Regions from separate parts of the Mesorhizobium sp. M7A.F.Ca.US.005.03.1.1 genome, predicted to be linked through region 4. Evidence: riboswitches for the same ligand, from Rfam matches in the RefSeq annotation. Region 4 holds a riboswitch; each other region holds the start of a gene.
The links. Region 4 has a riboswitch for cobalamin ahead of EN990_RS17180 (ABC transporter ATP-binding protein). Riboswitches for the same ligand answer to the same signal wherever they lie in the genome.
Positions count from the first base shown of each region.

Region 1 (4,469 bases), on a different contig from region 4:
CTTCCTCACCTTGCAGGTGCCGCACAGGCCGAACTCGCAGGCGGCGGGAATCCGCACCCCCGAGGCGCGTGCCGTCTGCAGCACCGTCTGGCCGGCGACGCATTCGGCATCGACATCGGAATGCGAGAACCGGATCGGTGTCACGGCCTCCACGGTGGCAGCGGCGCCGTCTTCCGCCGGCGGCGAGAACGGCGCCGGGATCTCCTCCACGGCAGGCGCGGCAAAGCTTTCCTGATGGTATTTCGTCATGTCGAAGCCGGCTGCGTCCAGCATGCCACGCACGGCGCGCATGAAAGGATCGGGGCCGCAGCAGAAAATCTCGCGCTCGCGGAAATCGGGCGCCAGCAATGGCAGCCGGATCGCGTCGATGCGGCCCATATGGCCGAACCAGCCCTCGCGGCTCGACCGCTCCTCGATCATGAAGCCGAGCGACAGCCCAGGCATGCGGCTGCCGAGCAGTTCGAGCTCCTTGCGGAAAATGATCTCTTCCGGGCGGCGCGCGCAGTTGACGAAGCCGACATCGGTCCATGGCGCGCAGTCGTTCAGCCAGCGCAGCATCGACATCATCGGCGTCACGCCGGAACCGGCCGAAATGAACAGATATTTGGCGGCCGGGTGGCTATGCAGCGAGAAGTCGCCGGTCGGCCCATAGGCCTTGACGTGCGAACCGGGCGTCAGATGGTCGAACATCCAGCGCGTACCGGTGCTGCCCGCCTGCGCCTTGACCGTCACCGCGATCGAGAACGGCCGCGACGGCGAGGACGACAGCGTGTAGGTGCGCATCAGCGGCCCGTCCGATGTCGGCAGTTCCAGAGTCACGAACTGCCCCGGTTTGTAGCGGAACCAGGTCTGGTTGTCGGAGCGGAAGGTGAAGGTCTTCACGTCAGGCGCTTCGTCGCTGACGCCGATCACTTCCAGCACCTGCAGCCTGTCGTTCCAGGGCGTCATCTGGTCGAGATGGCGATAGAGGCCAAGGTCCGTCATCGCATTCATCCTCTTATCCCCTGGGCTAGGCGACGCTGCGCAGGGCCGGCCGGCCGCCTTCGGCAAGGCGCGGCCCGATGAACGACGCGTACCACTCGACGAACTGGATCACGCCGCCCTCATGCAGCTCCGAATAGGGGCCTGGTTCATAGGCAGGCGACAGGATGCCGAAGGCGTTTTCCTCGACGATGCGGCGGTCCTGGTCGTTGGTCTCGGTCCAGACATGGGTGAGCTCAGCGAGGTCGTAGTCGACGCCTTCGACCGCATCCTTGTGGACGAGCCATTTCGTTGTCACCGCGGTTTCCGTGGCACTGATCGGCAGCACGCGGAAGGTAACGGCGTGGTCGCCGAGGATATGGTTCCAGGTCGTCGGATAGTGATAGAGCAGCAAGGAGCCGATGCGGTCGGTTGAAACGCTGTCGGACAGGTTCTTCTGGACCGCCCGTTTTCCCGTCATGGTGTAGCTGACGGCATCGCGCAGCAAGGGCGCGCGGGTGGCGCGGTACTGCCCTGCCGGATCGATGCGGAATTTGCTCGGCAAGCCTGATGCCTCGCATCTGGCCCAGTGTGCGACCATTTCAGGGTCGCTGTCGGCGCCATGGACGCCGGTTATGGTTGGAGCCTCGGGGAAGGTCTTGCACAACTCGGGATGATTGGCGGCGCAGTGGTAGCACTCGCGGTTGTTTTCCCAGACCAGCTTCCAGTTGCCCTTCTCGACGATCGTGCTCTCGAAGGCGATCTTTGCTTCACGCAGCCGGTGCGGCAAAAGATAGGGTTCGATCATCGCCCGCATCGGCGCGAAATCTGCCGGTTCCTTGGCCAGGCAGATGAAGATGTAGCCGCCGACGCTCTCGCAGGCGACCGGCTTCAGGCCGAAATCACTCTTGTCGAAACCGTCGGCCATCTGGCGGGCAAACAGCAGGCGGCCGTCCAGCTCGTAGGTCCACTGATGATACGGGCAGACGAGCTTTGCCGCGGTACCCTTCTCCGTGTTGCACACGCGGCTGCCGCGATGGCGGCAGGAATTGTGGAAGGCGTTGATCTTGCCGTGCTGGTCGCGGACAAGGACGACCGGATAATCGCCGACCTGCACGGTGATGTAGCTGCCCGGCTTCGGCAGTTCGCAATCATGGCCGATGAACAGCCAGTCGCGATACCAGATCAGCTCCATGTCGAGCTTGAAGTAGTCCGGATCGGTGTAGAAGGGCTGCTCCAGCGAAAAGCCTTGCCGGCGCCCCTTCAGGAGCCTCAGCATGTCGTTGCGGATATCCATGTCCTGTCCTCGTTTCTAAGGACTGAACTGGTGGTGATGGAGGAAGGATTGAAACACAGGCCGGCTGTGTGCCGGACATGCGCTATCCACCTCTTGACCGCCCACCGCGATCAGTCGAGTCTAAAAATCTCGGGCTGGTTTCCGGGCTCTGGAGTTGTCCTTGCGGACCATCGCGACACCTTCCCAGGCGGTTGCCCAGTGGTCTCCCGTTGCGACTTGAACTCCACCACCGTTGCGGGGGCAGCGCCGGATTCTGACCGGCTTCCCAATTCTCCGCCTCGTCGTCACGAAGCGGCACCTGAGATGGTATGATCTAACCACGATCGCGGGCGCGCCGTCGGCATGAAAACGACATCGTATCCATGCGGCGCGACACGGCATGCGAAACGCTACTGCAGCTCGTCGCGGGCCGAGATCCCACCTCCCGGGCGGCCATTTGCCGGCTGCGATCTTCCCGAATCCGACCCTTCGCGGGGGGTCAAAAAAGGTTAATGGTTTCGAAAAGTGACTATTAGCTCGCCCTAAAATCGAACCGAACGGTTCGTTTCTGTTGACGGTGCGTGCAGGACGGTGTGAACGCTGGGCCTCTGAAACAGTCAGTGATCCATCAGGTGGCTACACCTAACACACTGATATGAAGAAGAAAAATGCATCCTTAGATTCCATTGGCACAATTTCAAGGTGGGGATTCATGGTCCACACGGAACAACTTCGTGATTGGAAAAGACGACCTTGCCCTCCCACATCGGGGCTGTCCGAACGACGCGATTTCATTTCCAAGACACGCCGCTAGACGGACGGAAAAAAGACGATACTGGAGTACCAAAAATGAAAAAGATCATTCTCACTGCCGCAGCCCTTCTGGCCATTTCCGGCAGCGCCTTCGCTGGTAGCGACCACTACGGTTCGAACGCCGCGGCAGCCACTGCTGTCGACAGCTCGTACACCGCTTCGACCAAGAAGTCGGAACCGGCTGCTCAGGCGCCTGCCCAGGGTGCTGACCGCAACCTCTTCGGCAACAACTAACAGCCGATTCCCAGTTTTCCGGTCGACGGCGGGCTCGCCCGCCGCCCTGGCGAAATTCAGACATTCAGGAGTATTCAAGATGAACAAGATCCTCATTGCTGCCGCCGCCGTTCTGGCCATCACCGGCAGCGCTTTCGCGGGCAGCGACAACTACGGTTCGAACGGCCCGAACCAGCCTGCCGCCGCTGTGGACCAGTCGTACACGGCTTCCACCAAGACCTCGGAACCGGCTGCCCAGACGCCCGCTCAGGGCAGCGACCGTAACCTCTTCGGTCGCTAACAACCAATTTCGCAACCGACGGCAGCTGTGTCTGCCGTCCTGGCGAAATCCAGAATTCAGGAGACTAAAATGAACAAGATCCTTATTGCTGCCGCCGCCGTTCTGGCCATCACCGGCAATGCCTTCGCCGGCAGCGACAACTTTGGCTCCAATGGTGCCAATCAGCCTGCCGCCACGACTTCGGTCGACAGCACGCGCACCTCTTCGGTACGCAACACCGGTTCGCCGGTCTACAAGCTGCTGAACTCGTCGGGTGACACCACCCAGAAGTCTGCTCCGCAAGGTGCCGACCGCAACCTCTTCGGCAACAACTAACAACCGAAGTCGATCTCCAAGTCAAAGAGCGGCGGGCCCGGCCCGCCGCTCTTTTTTGTGCCTGACACGGCAATTGCGGTTAAGCCGCCTTTGCTTCCACTTCATGCAACGCGAAAGAACGTCCATCCGCGTCGAAGATATGCAGGTCCTCGCCATTGGCGCTCAGCCGCAATGTCGAGCCGCGCTTGACCTCGACATTGCCGGGCAGCTTGGTCACCAGCGGCAGATCGGCGCGGCCGATGTCGACATAGACAAGCTGCACCTCGCCGAGTTGCTCGACATAGTCGACCGTCCCCTCGAACAGATAGTCCGCGCCGCTGGCGATGATCAGGTCCTCCGGCCGCACGCCAAAGCTCACCGCAGCGCCCTTTGCCGAAGCCGGCGTCGCAATCGGCACGGTCGCCTTGCGTCCGCCGACATGGCTGACGACGGTCGGGTTTCCGGTCTTTTCGATGGTCGCCGGCAGGATGTTCATGGCCGGCGAGCCGATGAACTGGGCAACGAACAGATTGCCGGGCTTCTTGTAGAGGTCCATCGGCGTGCCGACCTGCTCGATATGGCCGTCCTTGAGCACCACGATGCGGTCGGCCA
Region 1 is NZ_RZRO01000012.1:42,904-47,372, reverse strand. It holds gene EN990_RS08250 (hybrid-cluster NAD(P)-dependent oxidoreductase) at 1-984, opposite strand, end outside; gene EN990_RS08245 (aromatic ring-hydroxylating dioxygenase subunit alpha) at 1,010-2,257, opposite strand; cobalamin riboswitch at 2,372-2,574, opposite strand; gene EN990_RS08240 (DUF680 domain-containing protein) at 3,086-3,283, shown strand; gene EN990_RS08235 (DUF680 domain-containing protein) at 3,363-3,563, shown strand; gene EN990_RS08230 (DUF680 domain-containing protein) at 3,633-3,878, shown strand; gene ugpC (sn-glycerol-3-phosphate ABC transporter ATP-binding protein UgpC) at 3,958-4,469, opposite strand, start outside.
Region 1: linked by a shared signal. The riboswitch ahead of EN990_RS08245 (aromatic ring-hydroxylating dioxygenase subunit alpha) and the one ahead of EN990_RS17180 (ABC transporter ATP-binding protein) in region 4 are both predicted to bind cobalamin.

Region 2 (4,469 bases), on a different contig from region 4:
GAAGCTCATGGACTCTCCTTGTCGGTGGTCGAAGGCCGCCTGGCCGCATCAGGCAAAGCGGATGGCCGCCTTTGCCCGCAGCTTGGCCGCCACCTCTTCGCGATTGCGCGGATGCTGATGGGTTTCCAGGGAATCGAGCAGTTCGCGCGCCGAGGCCGCGATGGCGTCGACGGCATGATCGAAGGCGTGCTGGTTCTGCTTCGAGGGTCGCGTCGTTCCGCTCAGCTTGCGGACGAACTGAAGGGCCGCGTCGCGCACCTCGTCATTGGTTGCCGGCGGATCAAAATTGAACAGGGTCTTGATGTTTCTGCACATCGCTTCCGTATCTCCTCTTGTCCTTGAGCTGTTTCAATCGGAACGAGTTATAGCCTCGATCATGATCATGTCCAAAAACCGGTGAGGCGAGGCCATCGTTCGGACCGGCCTCAATCCGCGTCGAGCGGCTCCGTTCCAACCGGCTTGCCGTCGCGCGACAGCCTGATCTTCTCGACCTTGTCCTCGGCGGCCTTCAGCAGCCGGTCGCAATGCGCCTTCAGCGCCTCGCCACGTTCATAGATCCTGATCGACTGGTCGAGCGGCACGTCGCCACGCTCCAGATCATCGACGATCTTCTCCAGCGCATCGAGTGCCTGCTCGAAGCTCATCGCCTTGACGTCTTCGTTGGTCTCACCAGCCATCATTCATCCTTTCATCAGTCGCCCGACATGGGCGGCGACCGAAAATGCCAATCCCTGCAGATCGTAGCCGCCCTCGAGCAGGCTTACGAGCCGGTTGCCGCTGTGGCGTGCCGCGCGCTGCATCAACTGGCCGGTCGCCCAGTCGAAATCATCCTCGGTCAGATTGATCTCGGCCAGCGGATCGCGGTGGTGCGCGTCGAACCCGGCCGAAATGATGATCAGGTCGGGCGCGAAATTGTCGAGCGCGGGCAGGACGCGCGACAGGAAGGCATCGCGAAACACTTCGCTGCCGGTCTGCGGCGCCAGCGGTGCGTTGACGATATTGCCGGCGCCCGTTTCGGTCTTCGCTCCGGTGCCGGGATAAAGCGGCATCTGGTGTGTCGAGCAATAGAGCACCGAGGGATCGTCCCAGAAAATATCCTGCGTGCCATTGCCGTGATGCACGTCCCAGTCGACGATGGCAACGCGCTCGACACCGTGTTTCTTCTGCGCATAACGCGCCGCGATCGCCGCCGTGTTGAACAGGCAGAAGCCCATGGCCGTGGTCTTTTCGGCATGATGGCCGGGCGGCCGGGCGGCGACGAAGACGTTGTCGGCGCGGCCCGAAAAGACATCATCGACGGCGGCGTTGGCGGCGCCGATCGCGGTGATCGCCGCTTGCCAGCTCTTCGGACTGGCAGTGGTGTCGGCATCGATGCGGGCAATCCCCTCGTCGGGGATGGCGGCGCGCACGCGGGCGACGAAATCGGCGGGATGCGCGTAGAGGATGGTGGCCTCGTCGCCTTCCGGCGCCTGGATACGATCGAGCGCGGCAAAGGCTTCCTCATCGAGCACGCGCTCGATGGCGCGCAGGCGGTCGGGCCGCTCGGGATGTCCGGGCGGCGTGAGATGCTCGAGGAAGATCGGATGCGTGTAGAGACGGGTGGTCATCGTCCTAATCTAGTGACCCCGATCGACAAAGGCCATGCACGGGCGGCCGATGACTGGGGAAAATCGCGCCTGCGTCCATTCGTGTCGCCGCAGGCATTGGCCCCGCCGGCGCTTCGGCGTAAAGTCCTTGGTACTGCCTGGTGCCCGCCGCAAGCGGGAGAATCGGGAACACGGTTGAATTCCGTGGCGTGCCCAACGCTGTGAGGGGGACCGCGCCGGTAAATGCCACTGTCGATGACGGGAAGGCACCGGACGCGGGTTGATCCCAAGCCAGAAGACCGGCCTGGCAGGCATCGTCATCCGCATGGTCGGGCGGGTGGCATCAGAGCGACGTGCGTCCATTTGGACGCACAGCGTACGCTCTGACCGTTTTGAATCTGCAATCGCAAGGGGACAAGCGATGCCGGAACATATGACCGCTGCCATTGACGATGGATTCGACCAGAATGCGCGCGATGCGGTCTATCGCGCCATGTTCACGCGGCGCGACGTGCGCAGCCATTTCCTGCCCAACGCGATCGATGACGACGTGCTGGCGCGGCTGCTGCTTGCCGCCCATCACGCGCCATCGGTCGGCTTCATGCAGCCATGGAATTTCATTGTCATTCGCGATGCCGGACGACGAGCGGAGGTGCGCGACCTGTTCCTGGCCGCGCGCGAGCAGGAACTGCCGGCGATCGAGGCGGAAAAACAGGCGCTGTACCGCAAGCTCAAGCTGGAAGGCATCTGCGAAAGCGCGCTCAACATCTGCATCACTTGCGACCGGCAGCGCTCGAAGGGTTCGCCGCTGGGACGCTGGCACAATCCGGAGATGGATCTCTACAGCACCGTCTGCGCGGTGCAGAATTTCTGGCTGGCCGCGCGTGCCGAGGGCGTTGGCGTCGGCTGGGTGAGCATCATCGAGGCTGAGGCGCTGAAGCGGCTGTTGGCCATTCCGGATCACGTAACGCCAATCGCCTATCTCTGCGTCGGCCGTGTTTCCGAGTTCGCTTCCAAACCGGACCTTGAAACGCATGGTTGGGGACGGCGGCTGCCGCTGCCGGAACTGATCATGAGCGAGACGTTTTCCGGGCAAGGCGAGGCACAGCTCAAGTCCACCGTGGCGCGCCTCAACACCGTTTCTGCCTCACCAGACACCACCTGCCCGGCCGATCAGGGTGTGGCGCCGGCCGTACCCCAGCGCGAACCGCCGAAGGAGGCGAGCGCCTTGTCCTTGAGCTCCCTGAACTTCGACGACGCCTCGGCCAACCGGGCGTCCCAGGCCGGATCCGGCACCTGGCCCGCGATGGTCTTGAAATAGACCTGCATCAGGCAAGCGATGGCGAAAGGCTCGATGAAGGCCGCCTTGAACGCCCAGGCGAAGACGATGGCGAGCACGAAGGCCCAGCCGGCGAGCTGGCCGGGCATCAGGAACAGAATGGCGCCGGCAGGCGCCAGCATCATCAGAAAGATGACGAACGACACGCCCCACATGATGACCGCCAGCCAGACGGCGTTCTTGACCATGACCTTGCCGTTCTGGGCATAGAGCACGACGCCTTGGCGCGCCGTCTCGAAGGGTGAGGCTGAATTGATGCGGATGTTGTAGCCGAGGATGATCTCGTCGACATAGGTCAGCGACAGGCGGATCACCGTGTTGATGAAGGAGACCAGGCCGCTCAGGCCCGGTATCGGCAGGAAGGCGGCGATACCGCCGAGCAGGCCGGTGATGGCGCGGATGGCACCCTTGACGAGTTGGTCGACGACGAAAAGGATATTGGCCTCGGCAAAACGCTGGGTGACGACATCCCTGGCGTAGGCGATCTGGTCCTGACCGCCGGGAATGTCGCGGCCGTCGATCAGATGAACCATGACGGCGATGTGGCCGGCCTTGACGATATAGAGGATGTATTCACGGATCCAGTAGACCGCGATCGAGACGATGCCAAACCCGACCACGCCGCCCCACAGGGCAAAGGACATGGGCCCGTCGGGATCGGTGGAGATATGGCCGACACCATAGCCGACCGAGGCACCGGTGCCGGTCGCCATGATGTAGGCCAGCGTGATGCCGAAATAGACGATCATACGAAAGACGATGAACGGCCAGGTCCGCATCATGATGGACACCGACCGGCCGATCTCGAAATCCCACATGTGCCCCGAATCTCCGCCTCAGAGATGGTGGAAGAGGATGAACTCAACCCGACGATTGTCAATTGCCGGCCCTGGCACCACAGGGCGACGAATTCTGGGCAACGGTTTTCTTTCGCAGCCTTTCGCCGGCGCATTGTCTGACGGAGCATCAAACGAAAAACCCGCCTGTGCGGCGGGTCACCGGCGCAAATCAGCACCATGGACGAATATGTACCTTAGCTGAGGGCAGGTGTCGAGAAAAAATTCCTATCGGGAACAGCTGCCGGCACGAAAAGCTCCGGTGGGAACTTCAATTCGACTGCGGATCCGGCTTCTTGAGCAGGCCTTCGAGCAGTTGCTTGAACGCCGTCACCACCTTCTTGGACGTCGCTTCGGGGTCGTCCGAATTGGCGATCCGTTGCGCTGCCTGGCTGCTCGCTCCGTTGATCAGTCGCGAGGCCGTCTCGGGGTCGAGGCTCGAGACAACGACCCCCTCCTCCTGCAGCGCGGTCAGATGGTCGGTCATTGACACGATGCACGCACTGGCATTCGGCCATTGCGCTGGATCCCCCAGCACGGCCGGGCCATCCCGGAACATGATGCGCTGGATTTCCGGCTCCAGCGCCATCTCGATATAGGTCGAGCACTCGTCGACGAAATGCTGCCAGCGGGTCGGCGCTCTCGACGCGACCTCATTGATGCGCGCCGCCATCTCGCCGTCGATCTGGGCTATGACCGCCTGCAGCA
Region 2 is NZ_RZRO01000056.1:3,350-7,818, reverse strand. It holds gene EN990_RS21750 (pirin family protein) at 1-9, opposite strand, end outside; gene EN990_RS21745 (DUF2277 domain-containing protein) at 49-315, opposite strand; gene EN990_RS21740 (exodeoxyribonuclease VII small subunit) at 426-677, opposite strand; gene EN990_RS21735 (histone deacetylase family protein) at 681-1,607, opposite strand; cobalamin riboswitch at 1,729-1,909, shown strand; partial or broken gene bluB (5,6-dimethylbenzimidazole synthase) at 1,912-2,637, shown strand; gene EN990_RS21725 (hypothetical protein) at 2,760-3,743, opposite strand; gene EN990_RS21720 (TetR/AcrR family transcriptional regulator) at 4,033-4,469, opposite strand, start outside.
Region 2: linked by a shared signal. The riboswitch ahead of bluB (5,6-dimethylbenzimidazole synthase) and the one ahead of EN990_RS17180 (ABC transporter ATP-binding protein) in region 4 are both predicted to bind cobalamin.

Region 3 (4,469 bases), on a different contig from region 4:
GGGCTTCGGCGCGACGAGGGTGCCTGAACTGTCGTTCAATCCCATTCCAGCGCTCCTTTTTTCCATTCATAGGCAAAGCCGATGGTCAGCACCGCCAAAAAAACCATCATCGACCAGAAACCGAGCATGCCGATCTTCGAAAACGACACCGCCCACGGAAACAGGAAGGCTACTTCCAGGTCGAAGATGATGAACAGGATCGACACCAGGTAGAAACGGATGTCGAACTTCATGCGGGCGTCGTCGAACGAGTTGAAACCGCACTCGTAGGCGGAAAGCTTTTCGGGATCGGGATTGCGGTAGGCCACCAGGAAGGGCGCGGCCAGCAGCGCCAGGCCGACAACCAGCGCCACGCCTATGAACAGGACGATGGGCAGGTATGAGCTCAAGAGTGCGTTCATGCTCGGCTTTCCGTTGGCGCCAATCCACGTTGATTACAGCACCGGACCCTAATGCGGAAGCGTGACAGTTTAACCGCTGAACCGTTTTAAGGGCCTATGCTGCAACGCGGCGAGGGTTAGCGCAGCACTTCCAGCGAAGCAAGTCAAACCTTGTTCAAAACATCGACCTGGACGGCATATCGCGGCAAACTGGTCCGATCCGCTCCTGTTTGATTTCCTTCGCTTTTTACTCCACTTTTCTCTCCTGACATGGATGCCGCCAAAACCCTGCTAGCATGGGTTGGAATCAGCCATTCGACCCTCGGTCAAAACACGTCAAAGTGATACCTGCATGAAGGAAAAGATCTCGCTCCCGATGGCCCGGCGCATCGCCCTTGCCGCCCAAGGGTTCCTCGATCCTCGCCCGACCGGCACGCCCGACCGACGGCATTTTGCCCGCACGCTCTCCCGCACCGGCCTGTTGCAGATCGATTCCGTCAGCGCGGTGGTGCGCGCTCATTATATGCCGCTCTATTCGCGCCTTGGCCCCTACCCGTTCTCGCTGCTCGACAACGCGGCCGTGACGCGCAAGCGCATGGTTTTCGAATATTGGGCGCACGAGGCCTCCTTCCTGCCGGTCGAGACATACCCGCTGATGCGCTGGCGCATGCAGCGCGCCGAGCGGGGCGAGGAAATGTATCTGGGTCTCGCCAAATGGGGCCGCGAGCACGCCGCCTACATCGAAGAGATCTACCGCGAGGTCGCCGAGCGCGGCCCGATCGCCGCTTCCGCGCTGGAGGGCCAGAAAGGTTCGGGCGGCTGGTGGGGCTGGAGCCATGCCAAACACGCCTTCGAATGGCTGTTCTGGGCCGGCCGCATCACCACGGCGCACCGCCGCGGTTTCGAGCGCTTCTATGACCTGCCCGAGCGCGTGCTGCCGCAGGCGATCCTCGACCTGCCGGTGCCGACGCCTGAGGACGCGCACCGCGAATTGCTGCGCATTTCCGCCCGCGCCCACGGCGTGGCGACTTCAGGCGATTTGCGCGATTATTTCCGCCTGTCGCCGGCCGATATGAAAGGCCGGCTGGAGGAACTGGTTGAAACGGGCGAGTTGCTGCCGGTGCGCGTCGAAGGCTGGGACAAGCCCGCCTATCTTCATAAAGACGCGCGTCTGCCGCGCAAGATCGAGGCCCGCGCCCTGCTGGCGCCGTTCGATCCTGTCGTCTTCGAACGCTCGCGCACAGAGCGGCTGTTCGACTTCCACTACCGCATTGAGATCTACACGCCGGCCGACAAGCGGCAATACGGCTATTATGTCCTGCCGTTCCTGCTCGGCGACAGGATCGTGGCACGCGTCGACCTCAAGGCCGATCGCCCGGCCAGCATACTGCGCGTCCATGCAGCCTATGCGGAGCCCGGTGCGCCGCCTGAAACCGCTGCGGAGCTGTTCGAGGAATTGAAGCAGATGCAGGGTTGGCTCGGGCTCGAACGCATCGAAGTGACGCCTGCCGGGGATTTGGGGCCGGCGCTGGCCGACATAGCGGTGTCGTAAGCTCGCGTTGACACCGCCGCCCGCAAAAGCCTAAATCCGGTTCCAGATGGTCCCTTGCCCGCAACGGCAAGGGCTAAGAGGGAATGCGGTGCGGGGCAAAATCCCAAATCCGCGGCTGTCCCCGCAACTGTAAGCGAAGAGCCAAGGCCGAAAACCACTGGGAATTCCCGGGAAGGCGGCTACCCAAGGCGATGACTCGCGAGCCAGGAGACCTGCCGTCTGCGACTGTAGAATCCGATCGCCCGGCGGGTTTCCGGGCAAGGAGCCCGATCTTTGGACCACGACAGCAGTTTTTCGGCTGGCACAGCGGATATTTCGTCCGGCCATGATGATGCCTTGGCCGGCGTCACCATCATCGTCTGCGGCTCCTGCCGCAATGAGACCGGCTCCGACGCTCATCCCCGCGCCGGCGAGTTGCTGACGGACGACACGCGCCGCGCCGCCGCTGGCGACGATATCCGCATCCGCAGCGTCGAATGCCTTGGCAATTGCAAGCGGCGCCTCAGCGCCGCGATCCTGCGCGACGGCTGCTGGAGCTATGTCTTCGGCGACCTGACCGCGACCAGCGGCGCCGACCTCGTGACAGGCGCAAAGCTCTTCGCCACCTCGAAAGATGGCCTGATCCCGTGGCGTGGCCGCCCCGATAGCCTCAAGCGCGGCCTCGTGGCCCGCATTCCACCCATCGACATGCTGAAGGATTGACCATGACCACTTCCGTATCCCGCGTTCCCTGCACCGTCGTCACCGGCTTCCTCGGCGCCGGCAAGACGACGCTGGTCCGCCATCTCCTGGAAAACGCCGGCGGCAAGCGCATCGCCATCATCGTCAACGAATTCGGCGACATCGGCATCGATGGCGAGATCCTCAAGGGATGCGGTATCGACACCTGCCCCGAGGAAAACATCGTAGAACTGGCCAATGGCTGTATCTGCTGCACTGTCGCCGATGATTTCGTCCCGGCGCTCGACCAAATCCTGTCGCTGACGCCGAAGGTCGACCATATCCTGATCGAAACCTCGGGCCTGGCACTGCCCAAGCCGCTGGTCCAGGCCTTTCAGTGGCCGAGCGTGAAAAGCCGGGTGACCGTCGATGGCGTCATCGCCGTGGTCGACGGACCGGCATTGGCCGAAGGCCGCGTCGCCAACGACATGGAGGCCCTCCAGGCGCAGCGCGCCGGGGACGAGACGCTCGACCACGACGATCCGGTGGAAGAACTGTTCGAGGACCAGATCGCCTGCGCCGACCTGATCATCCTGTCGAAGAGCGACCTGATGGACGCCGCCGGCACCGCCCGCGCCAATGCCATCATTGGCGAACACTCCGCCCGCGCAGTGAAGATCGTGCCGACCTCGCATGGCAAGGTCGATCCCTCCGTGCTGCTCGGGCTCGGTCTCGCCGTCGAGGACGACATCGAGAACCGCAAATCCCATCATGACGGCGCCTTCGACCACGAGCATGACGACTTCGACACCTTCATTGTCGACATAGCCTCGGTCGCCAATCCCGATGAACTGGCAAAACGCGTCGCCACGGTCGCAGAAGAAGAGAACGTGCTGCGTGTAAAAGGCTTCGTCGAGGTCGGCGGCAAGCCGATGCGGCTGTTGCTGCAGGCCGTCGGGCCGCGCGTCAATCATTACTATGACCGCGCCTGGACCGCGCAGGACGACCGCCGCTCGCGCCTCGTCGTCATCGGCCTGAAAGGGCTGAACCGCCCGGCGATCGAGCGTATACTCGCCGGCTGATTTCGGACACGGATTGCGATGCACATCCTAACCACGACATCCGCCTCGCTCGACGACCTCGCCGAGCCGGTCGATCTGCGGCAGACGCCGGCGGATATCGTGGCGCTGTCCTTCACCGACAGCGACCTCGCCGGACTGGCGGCGGCGTGGAGGACCGATGCCGACCGCCTGCCCTCGATGCGGCTGGCCGCACTGCGCGACCTGCGCCATCCCATGTCCGTCGACCTCTGGGTCGACAGCGTCGCCCGCCATGCCAAGATCATCCTCGTGCGCATCCTCGGCGGCTACGACTGGTGGCGCTACGGCTGCGACCAGCTTGCCTCGACCGCCCGCGAACGCGGCATAAAACTGGCGCTGCTGCCCGGCGAATGCCGCGACGAGGATCTGCGCCTGATCGAAGCCTCGACGCTGCCGCGCGAGGAGTTGGACGGCCTGCTCGACTATTTCCGCGAGGGCGGCCCGGCGAATATGAGCGCACTGGTGCGGAAATTGGCGCGGCTGGCGGGGTCGGATGCGGAAGTTATCGGCCCGGTGGTGGTGCCGAAAGCTGGTTTTTACGTGCCTGGATGTGGAGTTGTGGAGAAGCCGGACTTATCGAATGCTGGCGCTTACAACGTCAACGCTCCTATCATCCCCATCCTGTTCTATCGCTCGATGCTGCTGGCCGCCGATGTCGCGCCCATCGATGCGCTTGTTGAAGCGCTGCGGCAGCGCGGCATCGACCCAGTCCCGATCTTCGTCTCCAGCCTCAAGGACCCGGCATCCCTGGCATTCGTGCAAACAGCACTGACGGCG
Region 3 is NZ_RZRO01000106.1:562-5,030, reverse strand. It holds gene EN990_RS29610 (NADH-quinone oxidoreductase subunit B) at 1-45, opposite strand, end outside; gene EN990_RS29605 (NADH-quinone oxidoreductase subunit A) at 36-401, opposite strand; gene EN990_RS29600 (winged helix-turn-helix domain-containing protein) at 733-1,932, shown strand; cobalamin riboswitch at 1,963-2,167, shown strand; gene EN990_RS29595 (DUF1636 family protein) at 2,206-2,634, shown strand; gene cobW (cobalamin biosynthesis protein CobW) at 2,637-3,674, shown strand; partial or broken gene EN990_RS29585 (cobaltochelatase subunit CobN) at 3,693-4,469, shown strand, end outside.
Region 3: linked by a shared signal. The riboswitch ahead of EN990_RS29595 (DUF1636 family protein) and the one ahead of EN990_RS17180 (ABC transporter ATP-binding protein) in region 4 are both predicted to bind cobalamin.

Region 4 (4,469 bases):
CCCGCGGCCTTGTCGAAGGCGCTGAGCGCGTTGCCGGTCCGGCTGCATTGCGAAGGCGTCATGGCCTACGAGGCGCATGCGCCGCTCATTCCCGGCCTTTTCGGCGGACCGGCAAAGGCATTGGCGGAGGCGTCGGCGCAGGCTGCGGCGTTCGTCGCCTGTCTCGGTGCCGACCAGCGCCGCATCCTCAACATCGGCGGCAGCAAGACCGCGCTGCTTCATCGTGGCGGCGCGGCCAATGAAGTGTCGATGGGCTCGGCCTTCGTGCTGCCCAGCGACTTCGATACGCCAGGCCTCGACGGCTTCCAGCCGGCGGCTTTCATCGCTACGCCGATCCTGAAAGTGGTCGAGCCGATGCTGCCTGGCCCGCCGGCCGTTACCCGCCTGCTGCAGGCGCTCGGCCGGTTTCCGCGCAAGGGCTGCTATCTCTATGGCGGCAAGTGGATGGCCGAGCCGGTCTTCCCCCAAGGCATGAAGACGAACGGCCTGCTCGGCCTGTCCTCCAACCAGCAATTCATGGGCTTGCCCGCCGATGCGACCGCAAGGCCAGGCGACTACGCGTTTCTAAGGCCGACGCAGAGCGAGGCCGTGCTGCAGCAATTCGGGTCGATCGACGTGTTTTCCGGCGGAAAGGTCATCGATCGCTGGCCGGCGCTGCCGATGGCGTGATCGAGCTACGCCTTCACCGGTACCCAGATCTCCAGCCCGCCATTGCCGCTGTGGGCATCGAACTCCGGTCCATAGCGCTCGAATTCCGGTGCATCCGCGATTTCGTGACCGGAGTCGGGCAGCCAACTGTTCCAGATCGTGTTGATCGTCCGGCGGATGGATGAGATGTGCTCGCGGTGCGAGAACACCGCATATTTCTGCGCCGGCACCCGCACCCGATAGAAGTCCTTCGGCAGATCCGCAAAGCCGGACACTTCGACGCCGACGACATAGTCGAAATTGCCCGCGTCGTCGCCGTTAAGGCAGACGCCGTAGAAAACGCCTGAGATCTCGCCTGGGATGTTGCCGATATAGGGTGCAAAACGCTGCCACTGCATCGGAATCCCGGCGCTGGTTTCACAGCTGTAGCGTTCGCCGAGGCCGGCGATCAGGAACGGCCGGCTGGTCTCGAAGCGCGGTGGTTCGAGATTGGTGAGGAAGGACTGGTCCATCAGGATCGGCTCCACGAGGTCGAGGTTGTTGGTCGAGCCTTGCGCGCGTACCAGTTCCGGCGTGGTGCCGAACTGATCGCGGAAGGCACGGGTGAACGCCTCATGCGAGTTGTAGCCGGCGTCGAGCGCGACGGCGAGGATGTCGGGCGCTCCGCCGGCCAGCTTGCGCGCCGCCTCGGTCAGCCGGCGTGAGCGCATGTAACCCATCACCGAGCGGCCGGTTGCGGCGCCGAAGGCGCGCGTCACATGAAAACGCGACACGCCGCTGCTTTGCGCGACATCGTCAAGCGAGATCGCCTCCGGCAGATGGCTCTCGACGAACCACAGCGCTTTCTCGGTCGGGTTCATGGGGCTCCTTTTCGCATTGGCCGGATCATCTTGGCGTTTCCTGGCGCGGCCAGTTTGATCGAAATTGCGCATCCCGTGCAATCTGCGCCGATCCCATGGGCTTTCGCTTGACAGCGGGCCGCGTCATCTCCTAAGAATGTTATGTTATTACATAAAATATTATGTTATTACATAAAGTGAGCGTGCAATGCCTGTTTCCCTTAGCTGGCCCACCACTTCGTCCGAGAAATCCATTGCGAAGCGTTTGGTGGAAATCTACGCTGAAGTGGTGATGGTCCCCGAGCCGAAAGGCGAGGGGTGAAAAGGGAACACGGTGAGGCCTGTTCAGGTCGAGGCCGTGGCTGCCCCCGCAACTGTAAGCGGCGAGCAAAATCCGTGAATGCCACTGGCCGGCAAGGCTGGGAAGGCAGGATGGCGCAACGACCCGCGAGCCAGGAGACCTGCCATCACTGAGTTGACCGGACGGGGTGTGCCGGGAGGAAACGCGAGTCCCGGTCTTGTCGGCCGGTTCGCCAGCTTCCTTCCGTCGCCAGTTTTGGAAAGTGACGGAAAGTTGGACGGCTCCATCGATCATCGCATCACCATGCGCACGCTTTGCCGTCCCCGCAATCCGGCGGGCAGCAGCCGATGAGCGCAGTGCTTCTCGAAGCCCATGACCTCTGTGCCATGGCGAATGGGCGGAATCTGGTCCAGGCGGTCAGCTTCTCGGTGGCCGCTGGCGATCGCCTTGCCATCATCGGTCCCAACGGCGCCGGCAAGACGACGCTGCTGCGCATGCTGTCGGGCATGCTGCGGCCAAGTTCCGGCGAGGTGAAGCTTGGCGGACGCGGGCTGGACAGGATTTCGGCCGCCGAGCGGGCGTTGCATATCGCCGTTGTCGGCCAGACCGACCAGCCCGATCCGCGGCTGGCGGTGATCGATTATGTCGAGCTTGGCCGGGTCCCGCACGCCGGGCTGCGGCGCAGGCGCGAGGAACGCGATATCGCCGTCGAGGCGCTGCGCCGGACCGGCCTGCTGCCGCTGCTTGGCCGCACCGTCGGCTCGCTGTCGGGCGGCGAGCGCCAGCGCGCCCAACTGGCGCGCGCCATCGCCCAGCAGCCCAAAATCCTGTTCCTCGACGAACCGACCAACCATCTGGACCCGCGCGCCCGCGGCGAACTGCTCGACCTCGTGGCAGGCTTCGAGATGACGGTGATCGCGGTGCTGCACGATCTGGCGCTGGTAGCACCCTTCGCCACCAGGGTTGCGGTGATGAATCATGCCCGCCTGCAAGCGCTCGCCGCACCGCGCGAAGCGCTGGCCCAACAGCTGATCCGCGAGATTTTCGGCATCGATGTGCTGCGCCTGCGCCATCCGACCGAGGATCGAGAGTTGACGGTGTTCGAGGTTCCGAACCGTGCCGCGCCGCCGTCGTGATTGAAGCCGTTCCATAGTCGACCCGATCCCACCCACAAGGAGCATACCCGTGAAACGCCTCGCTTTTTCGCTTGCCGTCTCGCTGCTGACCTCGACCGCCTTCGCCTTCCCGGTAACCGTCGACAGCTGCGGCAAGCCGCTGACCTTCGACGCGCCGCCGAAGCGCGCTGTCATCCATGATCTGAACATGGCCGAGATGGCTTTCGCGCTGAAATTGCAGCCGTCAATCGTCGGCCTGACCGGCATCACCGGATGGTACAAGGTCGGTCCCGAATTCAAGGCAGAGCAGGGTTCGATCCCGGAGCTGGCGCCGAAATATCCGACGCTCGAAAACCTCGTGGCCGTGGAGCCGGATTTCTTCTTCGCCGGCTGGTACTACGGCATGAAGCCGGGTGGCGAGGTGACGCCCGACACGCTTGCCCCGCACGGCATCAAGACGCTGGTTCTGGCGGAAAGCTGCGTCCATCTCGACAAGAGGCGCCCCGCCGCCTCGATGGACCTGCTCTACGGCGACGTCGAAAAGCTGGGCAAGATCTTCGGCAAGGAGACAGAGGCGGAAAAGCTTGTCTCTGGCTGGAAGGCGCAGCTCGCCGACATCACCGCCAAGGTCGGCAGCGCCAAGGGCACGCGGGTGTTCCTCTACGATTCCGGCGAGGACAAGCCGTTCACCGCAGGCAAGTTCGCCATCCCCAGCGCCATGATCACTGCCGCCGGCGGCGACAACATCATGGCTGACATGGACACCAGCTGGGGCAACACGGATTGGGAAACGGTGGCGTCGCGCAATCCGCAATTCCTCATCCTGCTCGATTACCAGGACGGTGGCGGCTACAGGAAGCTGCTCGACTTCCTGAAGGCGCATCCGGCCATGAAGGAGACCGACGCGGTCAAGAACGAGCGCTTCGTTGCCCTCCGCTACGCCGAGCTGACGCCTGGACCCGCCAACATCGAAGCGATCGACAAGATCGCCAAGGCCATGCACCCGGAAGCATTTTGAGCTTGCGCCATCCGGCATTTGCGTTGGCCATGCTGGCGGGAGCGGCGGCGATCGCCGCTCTCGCTCTGCTGTCGATCGCCTATGGCTCGACGCTGATCCCGCTGGCCGACGTTGTAGCAGCGCTTGGCCGCGCAATCGGCTTAGGCGGGCACGACGTGTCCGGGCCGGTCGGCAAGATCGTCGTCGATCTGCGGCTGCCGCGCACGATCCTGGCCATCTGCGTCGGCGCGGGCCTCGGCGTCGTCGGCGCGCTGCTGCAGACAGTGACCCGCAACGATCTCGCCGATCCGTTCCTGTTCGGCCTGTCGTCGGGCGCCGCCGCCGGTGCTGTTTCCGTCATCACCGTCTTCGGCGACAGCTTTGGCATCTGGACGTTGCCGGTCGCGGCCTTCACCGGCGGCATATTGGCCGCCGGCGTCGTCCTGCTGCTGGTCGCGCGGGTGAGGGGCCAAGGGCCGGAGCGGCTGATCCTCGCCGGCCTTGCCGTGTCCTTCATGTTCACCGCCTTGACCAACTACCTGGTCTTTGCCGGCGACCAGCGCGCCGCC
Region 4 is NZ_RZRO01000038.1:6,074-10,542, forward strand. It holds gene EN990_RS17170 (alanine racemase) at 1-669, shown strand, start outside; gene EN990_RS17175 (AraC family transcriptional regulator) at 675-1,508, opposite strand; cobalamin riboswitch at 1,764-1,971, shown strand; gene EN990_RS17180 (ABC transporter ATP-binding protein) at 2,136-2,924, shown strand; gene EN990_RS17185 (ABC transporter substrate-binding protein) at 2,974-3,921, shown strand; gene EN990_RS17190 (iron ABC transporter permease) at 3,951-4,469, shown strand, end outside.